Regions from separate parts of the Bacillus sp. AP8 genome, predicted to be linked through region 1. Evidence: predicted binding sites of a transcription regulator. Region 1 holds the regulator's gene; the other holds the start of a gene.
The links. The regulator LexA, encoded in region 1, represses DNA repair genes until DNA is damaged. The targets are predictions, from matches to a motif close to CGAACATATGTTCG.
Positions count from the first base shown of each region.

Region 2: the regulator LexA is predicted to act here: its motif matches at 5,253-5,266, upstream of parE (DNA topoisomerase IV subunit B).

Region 1 is NZ_CAPG01000036.1:178,980-186,861, reverse strand. It holds gene BN349_RS10135 (hypothetical protein) at 71-289, opposite strand; gene BN349_RS24875 (N-acetylmuramoyl-L-alanine amidase) at 578-1,252, shown strand; gene lexA (transcriptional repressor LexA) at 1,351-1,974, opposite strand; gene yneA (cell division suppressor protein YneA) at 2,141-2,449, shown strand; gene BN349_RS10115 (YneB family resolvase-like protein) at 2,494-3,153, shown strand; gene BN349_RS10110 (DUF896 domain-containing protein) at 3,228-3,467, shown strand; gene tkt (transketolase) at 3,662-5,662, shown strand; gene sirA (sporulation inhibitor of replication protein SirA) at 5,856-6,308, shown strand; gene BN349_RS10095 (YneF family protein) at 6,394-6,609, shown strand; gene BN349_RS26115 (hypothetical protein) at 7,158-7,313, shown strand; gene BN349_RS10085 (prohibitin family protein) at 7,291-7,882, shown strand, end outside.
Region 2 is NZ_CAPG01000027.1:278,633-286,514, forward strand. It holds gene BN349_RS23435 (methyl-accepting chemotaxis protein) at 1-697, opposite strand, end outside; gene BN349_RS06075 (hypothetical protein) at 989-1,183, opposite strand; gene BN349_RS06080 (protoglobin domain-containing protein) at 1,378-1,767, shown strand; partial or broken gene BN349_RS26605 (methyl-accepting chemotaxis protein) at 1,795-1,983, shown strand; gene plsY (glycerol-3-phosphate 1-O-acyltransferase PlsY) at 2,172-2,753, opposite strand; gene BN349_RS06095 (purine/pyrimidine permease) at 2,924-4,213, shown strand; gene BN349_RS06100 (CoA-binding protein) at 4,304-4,717, shown strand; gene parE (DNA topoisomerase IV subunit B) at 5,351-7,333, shown strand; gene parC (DNA topoisomerase IV subunit A) at 7,337-7,882, shown strand, end outside.

The DNA.
Region 1 (7,882 bases):
GTATTTCTAACGATTAATTAGCTTATCTGTAAAAAGTATAAAGCCCTTCTCGGTTAAGAAGGGCTTTATACTAATTTGTTTCATTTAGACATGTTTTTTCAATTTGAAGTGAACCATCAGGCATTGCGTATTCTTTAAAAACTTTATCTTTGCATTTACAATCTTCATCATCACACGGTTCAATCCAAGTGTTTATTAATTGTTTCTCTTTACTTTTTTTGGCTAAATCCATTAATTTACCTTTTCGTGTTTTGTACTTTAAAATACGGTGCATTGTGCATGTTGTCATAATTAAGAACTCCTTATAAAACAAATTCATAATTATAGTATAATTCCATTTTTCAATAGATTCTTTTATAGTGGTGAACATTCTTTGAATAATTAAGAATTCTTCTCATTTTATTCCACTTTAAAATAGCTCTTTCCAACATGGGGGGATAGTAGGAGTAAAAAGAAGCCTTTTTTTAATCAATAGGATATAGTACAAGCCATTTGATAGAACTTAACATAGATTACCTTGAGGTGATTGTATGGTGAGTACTCGTAAGTATTTGGTATCTGATTCAGTTGCTGAAAGATTTACGTATGGGAAAGGAAATATAAAAAATATATCACAATACATGAAACGGATAATACAAGTAATGGAGCTAATGCTGATGCACATGCACGTTTGCAAGCAAATGGCAATATTAGAGAAGCATCATGGCATTGGCAAGTTGATGATAAAGAAGCGATACAGTCATTTGAGCATACTTGGATGTGTTGGGCGGCGGGTACAACGAAAGGTAATAAGGAATCGATTCATATAGAAATTTGTGTAAATAGCGATGGGAATTATCAAAAAGCAGTGCAAAATGCAGCAGCATTAACGAAGATAATAATGAGAGATGAAAATATTTCAATTGAAAATGTTGTTCAGCATAATTATTGGAGTGGGAAAAATTGTCCAAAGATTATGAGAAGCGGTTCGAATGTAACTTGGATTGATTTCAAAAAATTGTTCTCAAATTCTAACTCTAATAGCAAGGAGAAGGAGGATGTTCACGTGTACCAACCGAGTAATGCCACAATGATTAACTCAACTGCTATGGTTTTACAAAGTTTTGAAAATAAAGACGTACATGGTGATTTAGCAATTAGTCCTGCCCATAGAGAAAAATTAGTAAAAGGGGAATTATCGCTAGACGATGCTATTGCATTAATCTATGTAGCTTTATATCGAGGATTAATTCAAGGAAATAAATTAAAATAAGTTTACTCTTATTATTGTTACGACTAAATTTAAATACAATAAAAAAGATTCAAATGTTTAGCCTTAATGCTAACTTTTGAATCTTTTTTATATTGTACTTAATGAATTTCTCGGTATAAACCGATGACTTTTCCTAAAATTGATACTTTTTCTAAGATAATTGGTTCTAACGAAGAGTTTTCAGGTTGTAAGCGGAAATAATTTCTTTCCTTAAAGAATCGTTTAACCGTTGCTTCATCCTCTTCAGTCATCGCAACAACAATTTCACCATTTAGAGCTGTACTTTGTTGTCGGACAATAACGTAATCTCCGTCATGTATGCCAGCTTCTATCATACTATCTCCTGATATCTCTAGCATAAATACTTGTTGATCGTAACCAGCTAGATGTTCTGGTAAAGGAAAATATTCCTCAACATTCTCAATAGCAGTAATAGGTTGTCCTGCCGTTACCTTACCAATTAACGGTACATTTACGACCTTGCGTTTTGGTATTAAGGATTCTTCCTCTAAGTCTAGTATTTCAATTGCACGAGGTTTAGTAGGATCTCTTCTTATTAAACCTTTTGCTTCTAATCTAGCCAAATGTCCGTGAACAGTGGAGCTTGAAGCTAAACCGACTGCTTCACCAATTTCTCGTACAGACGGTGGATAGCCTTTCTGGTTTACTTCATCTTTTATAAAATCAAGAATATCTTGTTGCCTTTTAGATAATTTGCTCATCGATACACCCCCACTTCAATGTCTATAAGAAGATTATAACATGGAAGAAAAAGAGATACAAACATATGTTTGAATTATATATTGACGAAAACAAATGTTCGTATTATAATTCGAAATATAAGAAATACGAACAAATATTCGGTGTTGAGAAAAGGAGAAATATTTTATGAAACATTTTATTGTAAGAAATTCATTTTCCCTTATTTTAATTGGCCTATTTTTATTATTTTCTATTACATCTTTATATAAATTTGGTTCGGATAACTCTAGTAACTATGTAGAAATCACAGTGTCTCAAGGTGATACTTTGTGGAACATTGCAGAAAAATATAAAGATAATAATATCGGTACTCCGAAATTTATTGCTATTATTGAGAAAGTAAACAATTTAAATGGTGAAGTGCTAAAAGCTGGTGATGTATTAGTTATCCCAGTAAAAGAAAATCATAGAACGCAATTATCTATGAACCAATAGCAATGGCACATTTTTAACGCCATAGTTTTGAAAGGTTGTAAAGAATGAAACGAGCTATCATATATTGTCGAGTAAGTACAGAAAAGGAAACACAAGAAACCTCTTTAAAAAGACAGGAACAAGAACTTAATCAATTAGCGCATCAATTATCGTTTGAAGTCGTTAAAATTATTAGTGAAAAAGAAAGTGGCTATCAATTAAACCGTGATGGAGTATTTGAATTACTAGATTGCATAAAAGAGAATGATATAGATGCTATATTGATTCAAGATGAAACTCGGCTAGGAAGAGGAAATGCTAAAATAGCATTATTACATTGTATAGTGAAAGAAGGAGTCAAGATTTATACTCATTCCCATCAAGGGGAAATGGAATTTTCTGAGTCAGATTCTATGGTCTTGCAAATTGTCGGGATTGTAGAAGAATATCAAAGAAAATTACATAATATGAAGATTAGCCGTGGTATGAAAAAAGCCGTTGATAATGGTTATAAACCACAAAAAAATATCAAAAACCAAGATCAGTCAAAAGGCCCTGAAAAGAAAATAGTTCCAATTCAAGAAATCATACGTCTTCGTGAAAATGGTTTAACTTTTTCTGAAATTGCAGCTACTTTAAGAGGATTTGGTTATCAAGTTTCTAAAGCAACGGTTAATCGAAGATATTTGGAATATATGGAATCATTACCTGAACATGAGGAGTAAAACTTGATACATATTTTAATTTCTTATAATATGACAGTATTAATAAGTTTTTTTGAAAATGAAGGAGCGTTTATATGCTGTCAAAAGATAAAATTGCAAGAATCAATGAATTAGCTAAAAAGTCTAAAACAACAGGATTAACACCTGCTGAAGCTAAAGAACAATCAAAATTACGTAGTGAATATTTACAAACATTTAGAAAATCAATGTCAGATACTATCGAGCATTTAAAAGTTATAGATCCAGAAGGTAATGATGTAACACCTGATAGAGTAAAGAGAATTCAAGAACAAAAAAGGAAAAATCTACATTGATAGGTGTTAATTGGAGAAGGGTGCTTTTGTATGCATCCTTTTTGTTTTGAGAATCATAAGTACACATATATATTTGTGTCTTTTTTATAAAAATATATTACATTTTTCACTATATGTTCACGTTTTATATTGTCTTTCTTATATAACAAATATAATATAAGAAGGAATAAACTTATCTATGGAAGGAAGTATTAATATTGAAAAACGTAGATCAACTTTCCATCAATAGCATCCGTACATTGTCAATTGATGCGATTGAAAAAGCAAATTCAGGACACCCTGGAATGCCTATGGGTGCCGCACCAATGGCATATACTTTATGGACTAAACACATGAATCACAATCCGAAAAATCCTAAATGGTTCAATAGAGATCGTTTTGTATTATCTGCTGGACATGGATCAGCATTATTATACAGTCTGCTACACCTAGCAAAGTATGATGTAAGTCTACAAGATTTGAAAGAATTCCGTCAATGGGGAAGTAAAACTCCAGGACACCCTGAATTTGGGCATACACCAGGTGTAGAAGCTACTACGGGTCCTCTAGGACAAGGTATTTCTATGGCTGTAGGTATGGCGATGGCTGAGCGTCATTTAGCTTCTAAATATAATAAAGAAGGCTATGAAGTAGTAGATCATTTTACATATAGTATCTGTGGTGATGGAGATTTAATGGAAGGTGTTTCTGCTGAAGCTTCTTCATTAGCTGGTCACTTACAATTAGGCCGTCTTATTGTTTTATATGATTCAAATGATATTTCTTTAGATGGTGAGTTAAGCCAATCATTTAGCGAAAGTATTGAAGAAAGATATAAGGCGTATGGATGGCAATATATTAAAGTGAATGATGGTAATGATATAGAAGAGTTATCTAATGCTCTTGAAGCAGCAAAACAAGATTTAACAAAGCCAACAATGATCGAAGTTAAAACTGTTATTGGTTTTGGTTCTCCAAATCGTGCTGGTTCATCTTCCGCACATGGTATGCCACTAGGTGCTGATGAGCTAAAATTAACAAAAGAAGCTTATAAATGGACATTTGAAGAAGATTTCTATGTACCAGAAGAAGTTTATGCACATTTTGAAAAAACATGTGTTGAGGCAGGTACTTCAAAAGAAGCGGAATGGAATGAATTATTTGCTGCATATAAAGAACAATATCCTGAGTTAGCAAATGAATTAAGTGCTGCTATTAACAATGAACTTCCGACTAATTGGGATAAAGATATTCCTGTTTATGAAGAAGGAAAAAGCCTAGCATCACGTGCATCTAGTGGTGAAGTAATTAATGGAATTGCGAAAAATCTACCTTCATTCTTTGGTGGATCAGCTGACTTAGCTGGATCTAATAAAACAATGATTAATGGTGCAGGAGATTTCTTACCAGGTAACTATCAAGGAAGAAATATCTGGTTTGGTGTTCGTGAATTTGCAATGGGTGCTGCATTAAATGGTATGGCATTACACGGAGGATTAAAAGTATTCGGAGGAACTTTCTTTGTATTCTCTGACTATGTTCGTCCAGCTATTCGTTTATCAGCTTTAATGAATTTACCTGTGACGTATGTATTTACACATGATAGTATTGCGGTTGGTGAAGATGGTCCTACTCATGAGCCAATCGAACAACTTCCATCATTACGTGCAATGCATAATTTATCAGTAATTCGTCCAGCAGATGGAAATGAAACAGCGGCTGCATGGAAGTTAGCAGTTGAATCTACAGATACTCCAACTGTACTAGTATTAACTAGACAAAATCTTCCAACGATTACTCAATCTGCTGATGTAGCATATGAAGGAGTTTCGAAAGGAGCTTACGTTGTTTCACCATCTACTAAAGAACAAGCAGATGCTCTAATCCTAGCTACAGGTTCTGAAGTATCACTAGCAATTGCAGCTCAAAAACAGTTAGCAAGTGAAGGTATTGATGTATCAGTAGTAAGTATGCCATCATGGGATCGTTTTGAGAAGCAATCTAAGGAATACAAAGATTCTGTATTGCCTCCATCAGTAACGAAGAGATTAGGTATTGAGATGGCTGCAACATTTGGTTGGCATAAATATGTAGGATTTGAAGGAGACGTACTTGGCATTGACAAGTGGGGTGCTTCAGCTCCTGGTGAAAAAGTAATGGCTGAATACGGCTTTACAACAGAGAATGTTGTTGCAAAAGTAAAAGCATTATTTTAATAAAAATGAATGAAGATGCTCAATTGATTTGAGCATCTTTTTTTATATAGTGGTGTGAATAATATAATAACATCTCTATTCTGTGAAAATTTTTGGTCATCGACAAAACTAGTGCGATTTTTCAACAAGAATCAGCAATTTCCATAATCAATCCTTTATATACTAAAGTAAAAGGAATGATAGGGGGATTACGATGAGATGTTATCAAATCTATTTAATAGAAGAACAATATGCTAGGCAATATCTAGGAAGAGAAGTCTTGTTTTATGGATTGTTTCAAGATTATCGTAATTCTAGCGGTGCTCAAACACATATTATTGGTCGTCAGATTTTATATATAACAAAGGAGATTCCTGTAAAGAATCTTCAAGAAGAAATGCACAGGCAATTATCATACAATCAGACTATTAAATGTAAAAATGGGGTATATTATGTTAGAATTAATGAAAGTAAATCAAGGTCAAAAAGTACGGCTAAGCTTGAAATCCATAACAGAATGTTATACATTTCAGCGGAAGGAAGCTATGATGCTGAAACCGTTTTATTCGAATGCTTGCGCAAATGTGAAGATAGCTTTATTGCTATTGATATTGAACATAAACGTTATGGCTGGTTAAAGCCGATAAAAGAGAGAAATTTTATTTAATCCTTACAAAAATCCTATGGAATATTGTATAATAACGTGTGGTCTAGTACACTAAATAGTAGACAACTTGAAGGAGGAAATACGTATGACTTGGCTAGCATGGGTTGTTGCTATTGTAGCTTTATTAGCTGGTATAGCAATCGGATTCTTCATCGCACGTAAGTACATGATGAATTATTTGAAAAAGAATCCACCAATCAATGAACAAATGTTACGCATGATGATGATGCAAATGGGACAAAAACCGTCTCAAAAGAAAATTAATCAAATGATGAGTGCTATGAACAAACAAATGAAATAATAAGCCCTCATATTCCATGGGTTTTGACATACTTTGTATAAGCTGAAATTTTACATGAATGGAAGCTTCACATCATTAAAATGGTTAATCATTCACAAAAGACTACCTTCTTGCTCAAATGAGTAAAGGGGTAGTCTTTTGTGTTAATAAAGAAGAATCAGTTTTTGTGTAAGAGGTTGGTGGATAAGTACTAGCTACTTACGCTATGCGCCAAGAAAGCTTACCGTACCGCGGAAAGTAAGCATCATGAAGAGAAGTCAGTTCAATCTATACTCCTTACTTGTTCATAGACAACAAAGATTGTGAAGAGTTAATAAAAAGAAACTTTTGAAACTTTATCGTTGGTGAATCGTATATATGATTAACCATTCTTTTTCATTGCACGAAAGATATTGAGATCTAATAAAATGTATATACCATTATTGTAGTTGATTCATGTAATTAACAGTCTGGAAGTGTTTTTTAAGTGAACAATTCCTTAAATCTATTAGATAGTAATGACTTTTTGGAAAAGGAATGTAAAAATAATAGAAGAGGGAGGAGTGCAAATGAAAGTAATTATAGGTTCTATTATTGTGGTCATTTTTATTTGTATCGGAGTATGGCTAATCTTATCTCCTTCGTTCAAAAGTGTTGGAGATACGGCATATAAGCTAAAAAAGAAGATTGAGGAGGATGACAATGGAAAACGTGACACCGATTAAAAAGGGGAAAAGTCGAAAAATATTAGGAGGAACTATTATTGCTCTTGTTCTAGTAATAGGAGTAGCTGTTACTTCTTTATTTATTGAAAAAATCCCTAATGGTTATGTTGGGGTAGTGTATAGTCCTAATGGTGGTGTACAAAACGATACTTTAAGCCAAGGTTGGCATCTTGTTGGTCTATTCGATAAAGTAACCATTTATCCGATTAGAATGCAAACGGTAAATTATAAAGATATTCAAGTAGCTACTTCAGATGGAAAAAATGTAACCATCGATTTTGCCTACAACTATTCTATTCAACCGGATAAGGTGGTTGATGTATTTAATAAATTCGGCCCAATTCCAGTTGAACAAATTGAAGAGTCTTATATGAAAACAAGACTTTGGGATGCAGGACGAAAAGGAATTGCAAAATATTCAGTAATTGATACGTATGGTGAAAAATCAGCGGAGGCGGCTGTAGCTGTTCAAACGATTTTTTCAGAAGATATTAGTGGTTTAGGTTTTACAGTGGAGGATCTAACTTTAGGGGTACCGAAACCTGATGAATCTACTCAGGCTGCTATTA
Region 2 (7,882 bases), on a different contig from region 1:
CATTACTTTCTACATTGTACGATATATTAACCATATCCTCTGCAAGTTGTTCTGAACCAGAAGCAATTTGTACCATTGCTACACTCACTGTTTCGGAAATTGAAGATGTAGCCTCAGCTTGTTGATTTAAAATGTGAGAGTCATGATCGACTTGATTCACAATACCAGTAATTTTAGATATCATTTCTCTGAAACTCGTAATCATTTTGTTTACAGATGAGAATAATATGCCTACTTCATCTTGTTTATCTACCTGCATAGTTTCGCTAAGGTTTCCATCTGATACTTGTTTCATAAATGAAGATAAATCTTTAATAGGTTTAATAAAATATCTAGTAATATAAATGCTAATTCCAACGGAAATAGAGATTAGAACAGCTAAAATAATTAATTGTGCAATGAATAAATGACTTAGCATTGTCTCTGAACGTTTCTCGACTTGATTAATTTCAGAATTGATATCTTTTAACAGGGATTTCGAATAGGATTGAACCTCTTTTTGTGTAGTGACAGATCCAGTCTGTTGCTCTGAAATTCGATTGACTTTTTCTGACACTTCTTTAGAGATGTCAGCTGTAAGTTGTCTGCTATTATTTGTAAGCGTTTGGGAGACGATGTACGTAAAGGATGTGCATATCGTAATAATCAATAGTAATGAACATAGAATAGTTGCGATAAATTTCGTTTTTAATGACATAAAGTAACCTCACTTCATAGGAAAAAAGTTAGTGGAAATTGAATAGAAAGATGGATCTACGGATAAATGGTGTATAAATATACCTATTTTACTATTAAATAACATTATAAGTATGAACATGGAAAAATACAATAAAAAGCATGGAATTCTATATATTGAATTCCATGCTTTAAGTAGTAATCAATATTGAAGTAGCATTCAGAAGAGGGATATCAACAATTAATAACAATATTAGACTTTTATTGGCATAATACGACAAAGAGACAATAATAAATGTATGTTTGTAATTCTTTAGTCCCATTCTTCGATAAAATGGATTAAGTCGTCAAATGTTGTTATTTTTGTAAGAAATTCTGTAGGGAGAATTTCATTATCATTTTTCATTCGATAAATTTCTAAGGGGAATTCATTATGTTGTTCATAATCAGTTGTTGAGATGCAAAGAAAGGGCTTTCTTTTAGCTAATTGTTGATGATGAAGCTGCATGTTTATTAACCTCCTCTTTTTTTGGTTTTAATTTTCATTATATTCATAATATACGAAAATATTAAAAGATAATTAGGTGACATGTGACAATGCTATAACATTTTTAACTCATCTTTAAATTGGGAAAGGAGAACAAAGTATGGAGGTTTTTGGAGGTAAAAAGCAAATAAAGCCAATATGGATAGAAAAAGCAAATGGGAGATAGGCAAACGATTATTATTGATCGAATTGGTCATCTAGTTGAAAGTTTTTATCAAATTTTATATCAAATTGATCAACTGAAAAAAATTATAGAGGAAAATAGCTCTTGGGCAAAGTTAAAGTCTAATTTATCATCTCAAAAAATTGAAATGTTTAACGGAACAATAGACACTCCATATATTAATAAACGTTTGAAAGTAGCTCATATTCATTATGTAATTGGCTTGGAGCCAAAGTGGTATATTACAGCATTTCAAAACTTTCTAAGTGAAATCATTTATCTTATTTATCAATTTGCAAATCATCAAGAAGATCAAAAACATTTAATTTTAGCTGCTACTAAAATTCTCAATTTCGAACAACAGATTGTTTTGGAAGCGTAATCTCGTCTTGGAAATCTTTCTGATCAAATTTATAGTATAAGAATACATACCCAGGATGTAGAAACGAATATAGTCTCTTTTAATAAATCTCTCAAGCAAATATCCGAATTTGTCATACTTGTACAGGGGATTGCTGTTCAAACTAACTTGTTATCTTTAAATTCTGCTATAGAGGCTGCTAGAGCTGGTGAACATGGAAAAGGTTATGCTGTGGTAGATTTACTATAATATCTCGCAGACTTAGAAGAATTGACATTATTAGTAGCGAAACAAGCAGAAATATTAAATAAAACAGCTTTAACGCTATAGATATAAAGAAAAACCATAGTTACGGTATCATCCATTCACTATGGTTCTTCTTTATCATTTAGGTTGCTTATTGAAAATAAAGTATGTATATAACTTTATATCCACTTCACTTTAGGTTCAGTACCTTCCTTGATCCTTTTTATATTTGCTCTGTGTCGATAAAAAATAAATACCACAATTAATCCAATAACGATAATTAATGGAATATCTTTAATGAAAAATGAAATGATAAATGCAACAACAGCGCTAATCATACTTGATAAAGATACGTATTTTGTGATGTATAAACAAATAAAAAAAGTAAAGAACAAAGCTACAAATAGTAATGGAGCAAAGCCTAAAATAATTCCAGCAGAAGTGGCAACAGCTTTTCCACCCTTAAAGCCTGCAAATACAGGGTATATATGTCCCAGTACAGCAATTGCTCCCGGAATTAATGGGTGTATGTCTACACCCAAGAAAAAAGGTAAAAAAGTGGCAAGTGTACCTTTTAAAACATCCATAATGGTCACTGTTAAACCTGCTTTTTTCCCAAGTGTTCTAAAAGTGTTCGTTCCACCTAAATTCCCACTACCATACTGACGAATATCTTTCCCATAAAAAATTTTACCAATCCATAACCCTGAGGGAATGCTACCTAGAAGGTATGCAAGAATAACTACTAAAAAAATCATCATAATTATAAAGCCCTTTCTTTAACACAATCTCGTGTTATTATTTTACCATGAGATTTGTAAAATTCCATTTAAAGTCTTAAAATTTGTTTATATCATTAAATAATTTGTAAGATTTTCTTCGTAAATCATCCAGAGAATCATATTGCGAATTAAAAGTAGGGGAAATGAAAATGAAATTATTTTTATCATCAGTTCAATGGGTTGCCTTCATGTTTTCAAGCTCAATTGTAGCGCCTATTGCAGTTGCCGCACTATTTCAACTAAATACTGTTGAAACGGCTGGATTTATTCAACGCGCCGTGTTTATTTTAGGATTAGCGGCATTATTACAAATCCTTTTCGGTCACAAACTTCCAATTAATGAAGGTCCAGCAGGCTTATGGTGGGGAGTTTTTGCTTTATATGCTGGTTTGTCGACTACACTGTTTACATCACATTTAGAGACATTACAAGCACTTCAAGGGGCATTAATTGCTGGAAGTATCTTTTTTATTTTATTAAGTGCATTTGGAATAATTGAAAAACTAAGTCATTTATTTACACCTACGGTAACAGGTGTGTATTTGCTGTTACTCGTTCTGCAACTCAGCAGTTCGTTTGCAAAGGGGATGATGGGTCTAGGAAACTCTCAATCTACTGTTAATATGAAAATGCTATTATTAAGTGTATTCATTGTAGCCATTACCATTTGGTTTACCAAAAATAAAATTCGTTTTATTAAACAATATGCAATACTTTTGGCTTTAGTAGTCGGATGGTGCTTATTTTTACTATTTGGTTTAGCGCCAACTCCTAAGTTATCAGGGATTTCTATTTTGTCTTTTCCTGATTTGTTTGCTTTTGGGAAGCCTATTTTTAATACCGGGATGATTGTGTCAGCGTTGTTTGTTACGATTCTTTTGATTGCTAATATGATCGCAAGTATTCGTATTACAGAAAACATTTTAAAAGGTATGAATGTGGAAGTGGATCAAACGAATGTAAATCGTACAGGTATAATTAGTGGTATTATTCAAGGATTAGCGGGAATGTTTAGCACAATAGGCTCTGTACCGATTTCAGGTGCAGGAGGATTCATTCAAGCCACAGGTATAACTTCTAAACTACCATTTATTTTAGCTAGTATTGCTGTTGTCATCATAAGCTTTTTTCCACCAATTATGAGTGTTTTTGCGGCAATGCCACCAGCTGTAGGATATTCAGTTAGCTTTGTTATCTTCGCAGGAATGCTCAGTATGGCATTAAGTGATATACAAAAAGATTTAACAAATACGAGAATGATAATTGGAGTATCCTTATTAAGTGGAGTGGGTATCATGTTTATACCTACTGAAGCGTTCAATGGGTTACATCCAGTCCTCATATCGTTGTTATCTAACGGTTTGATTATTGGTACTATCATTTGTATATGTGGCGAACAAGGGTTAAAATTAGTAAAGAAAAAGTACCGTTCAAAGTAAATGTAGCTTTACATTTCTAATCTAATACATAAAGATTTTACATCATGATTCATAATGGTATTAAAGTATGGAAAAGAAAGGACGATATGAATGAATATTGAAAACCCATCAAGAGAAGAGATAGGGAAAATATTAAAAAAGGCTAAGACTATAGCGGTTGTAGGTTTGTCTAATAATCCTGAGAGAACTTCCTACATGGTATCAAAAGCCATGCAAGATAGTGGTTATGAAATTATCCCAGTTAATCCAGCAGTTGATGAAGTGTTAGGAAGAAAGGCAGTAAATTCATTAAAGGAAATAGAAGGACATATTGATATTGTTAATATCTTTAGACGTTCCGAATTTCTTCCAGAACTAGCGAAAGAATTTGATGAAATGGATGCTGATGTATTTTGGGCACAATTAGGTGTAGAAAATGAGGAAGCTTATCAATTTTTAAAAGAAAAAGGTTACACTGTCATTATGGATCGATGTATTAAGGTGGAGCATGCTATTACAAGATAATGAAATATTATGCAAATTAGGCTGAACTGTTCCTTAAAACGAAGTAGAATCAAAGATGTTTTTCGTGTGAGTTAGCACTTGATAGAAACGGATTATATTTTCACTTTATTTTAGGGTGTCATTAAAGAATGGTCTTCTTTGACACCCTTTTTCTATTTTTAGCATATAGAAAAGTAGATGAAGTGATATTTATTCATGAGGCGCCTCACCGCCCGCGCATTATTAAGCGAGCAACATGGTACTTGTTCATTGGCAACAAAATATGCGAAAACAGCCAATTAAAAAATCTATCTGTAGTAGCACCTACTCAGTATTTTTTAGGAGATTTTTTAATATTTTAAACATAAATGTGAAAACAAATGAAGGTATGTGAGTTTTTTTCTAGAAATCATATAAAAATATTGCATATTAATGTTTTATTTATGTTACTATCACTAATGTTGTAAAATCAAAGAAAAAAAACCAAGTAAAGTTTACATATTTGTGAAAATAAAATTTAGCGATACAATAGGCAAGGAGCTAAACGAAAGAATATCGAACAGATGTTCTTGTTGTGTTATAATATAACATATTACATATTAGTTTTACTTTCAAGCAAATATAGAGTAATGTAGATTTGCTTGTGGAAGGAGAATGTTAGTGGCAACAAATAGTACAAAACAATTTGAGTATAATGATGATGCCATACAAGTATTAGAAGGACTTGAGGCAGTAAGAAAAAGACCTGGTATGTATATAGGAAGTACCGATGCAAGAGGCCTACATCATTTAGTATATGAAATTGTAGATAACTCAGTAGATGAAGCGCTTGCAGGCTATGGAAATCATATTATTATTAAGTTACACAAAGATAATAGTGTTAGTGTTATAGATAAAGGTCGCGGAATGCCAACAGGTATGCATAAATTAGGTAAACCAACACCTGAAGTAATTTTAACAGTATTACATGCAGGCGGTAAGTTCGGACAAGGAGGATACAATACTAGTGGTGGTTTACACGGAGTAGGTGCTTCTGTAGTAAATGCTTTATCTGAATGGCTTGTCGTAACAATAAAAAGAGATGGTTCAATTTATGAACAAAGATTCGAAAATGGTGGAAATCCAGTAACTACTTTAGAGAAAAAAGGAAAAACAAATAGTACGGGAACAACGATCCATTTTAAACCAGACGCAACGATTTTTTCGACAGTTGTGTTTAATTATGAAACACTATCCGAACGTTTAAGAGAAGCAGCGTTTCTTTTGAAAGGTATGAAAATTGAATTAATTGATGAGCGTAATGGTGAAAAAGAAGCCTATTTCTACGAAAATGGTTTACAGGCTTTCGTGGAATATTTAAATGAAGAACGTGATTCGTTACATGATGTTATTACGATAAACGGTCAAAATAATGGAATAGACGTTGATTTTGCGTTTCAGTTTAATGATGGATTTTCAGAAAATATTCTAAGCTTTGTTAATAATGTCCGCACGAAAGATGGTGGAACGCATGAAGTAGGTGCGAAAACAGCAATGACTCGTGTTTTTAACGAGTATGCGCGCAAAACTGGTTTATTAAAGGAGAAAGATAAGAATTTAGAAGGAACAGATATACGTGAAGGCTTAGCAGCTATTATTTCTGTCAGAATTCCCGAAGAGTTGCTTCAATTTGAAGGTCAAACAAAAAGTAAGCTTGGTACTAGTGAAGCAAGATCCTGCGTAGATAGCGTTGTATCAGAGCATTTAGCTTATTTCCTTCAAGAAAATCCTGAGACAGCAGCATTACTAATAAAAAAGGCTTTTAAAGCATTCCAAGCTCGTGAGGCTGCTCGAAAAGCTCGAGAAGAAGCGAGAAGTGGTAAGAAGCGTAAAAAAGGAGAAACTATTCTTTCAGGGAAACTGACTCCAGCTCAATCACGTAACCCGAAGAAAAATGAATTATATCTCGTTGAGGGTGATTCTGCAGGTGGCTCTGCAAAACAAGGTCGTGATCGTCGTTTCCAAGCAATTCTGCCTTTACGAGGTAAGGTAATTAATACTGAAAAAGCTAAGCTTCAAGATATATTTAAAAATGAAGAAATCAATACAATTATCCACGCAATTGGTGGAGGAGTAGGACCTGATTTCAATATTGAAGATATTAATTACGACAAAGTTGTTATCATGACGGATGCCGATACAGATGGTGCTCATATTCAAGTATTACTTCTAACTTTCTTTTATCGTTATATGAAACCATTAATAGAACACGGGAAGGTTTTTATTGCCCTTCCGCCACTATATAAAGTGAGCAAAGGTTTAGGAAAAAAAGCGGTAATAGAATATGCCTGGAATGATGATGATTTGCAAGATGTAATGAAAAAAGTGGGTAAAGGAGCTGTCCTTCAACGATATAAAGGTCTTGGTGAGATGAATGCAGACCAATTATGGGATACTACAATGAACCCAGAATCAAGAACATTGATTCGAGTATTAATTGATGATGCTGCTCGTGCGGAACGTCGTGTTACAACATTAATGGGTGATAAGGTAGAACCACGTAGGAAGTGGATAGAATCGCATGTTGCCTTTGGTTTGGAAGAGGAAGATAATATTTTAGACAATACTAATATGATTATTTCTGAGGAAGGGGTGTAAGACTTGTCAACAGTTGAGAAATATCGCGACTTGCCTCTTGAGGAAGTAATTGGTGATCGCTTTGGACGTTATAGTAAATATATTATTCAAGATCGTGCACTCCCAGATGCTAGAGACGGTCTTAAACCGGTACAACGACGTATTTTATTTGCCATGCATACAGAAGGTAATACCAATGAGAAGCCTTTTCGTAAATCGGCGAAAACTGTTGGTAATGTAATTGGAAATTATCATCCACATGGTGACTCTTCTGTATATGATGCTATGGTACGTATGAGTCAAGATTGGAAACTTAGAAAAGTTTTAGTAGAAATGCATGGAAATAACGGTAGTGTTGATGGTGATCCACCTGCTGCTATGCGTTATACTGAAGCACGTTTATCAGCCATTTCAAGTGAACTGTTAAGAGATATTGAAAAAAGAACGGTCGATTTTGTTCCTAATTTCGACGATACGGCAGAAGAACCTGTAGTTCTTCCAGCTATGTTCCCAGCTTTATTAGTCAACGGTTCTACCGGAATTTCTGCTGGTTATGCAACAGAAATTCCG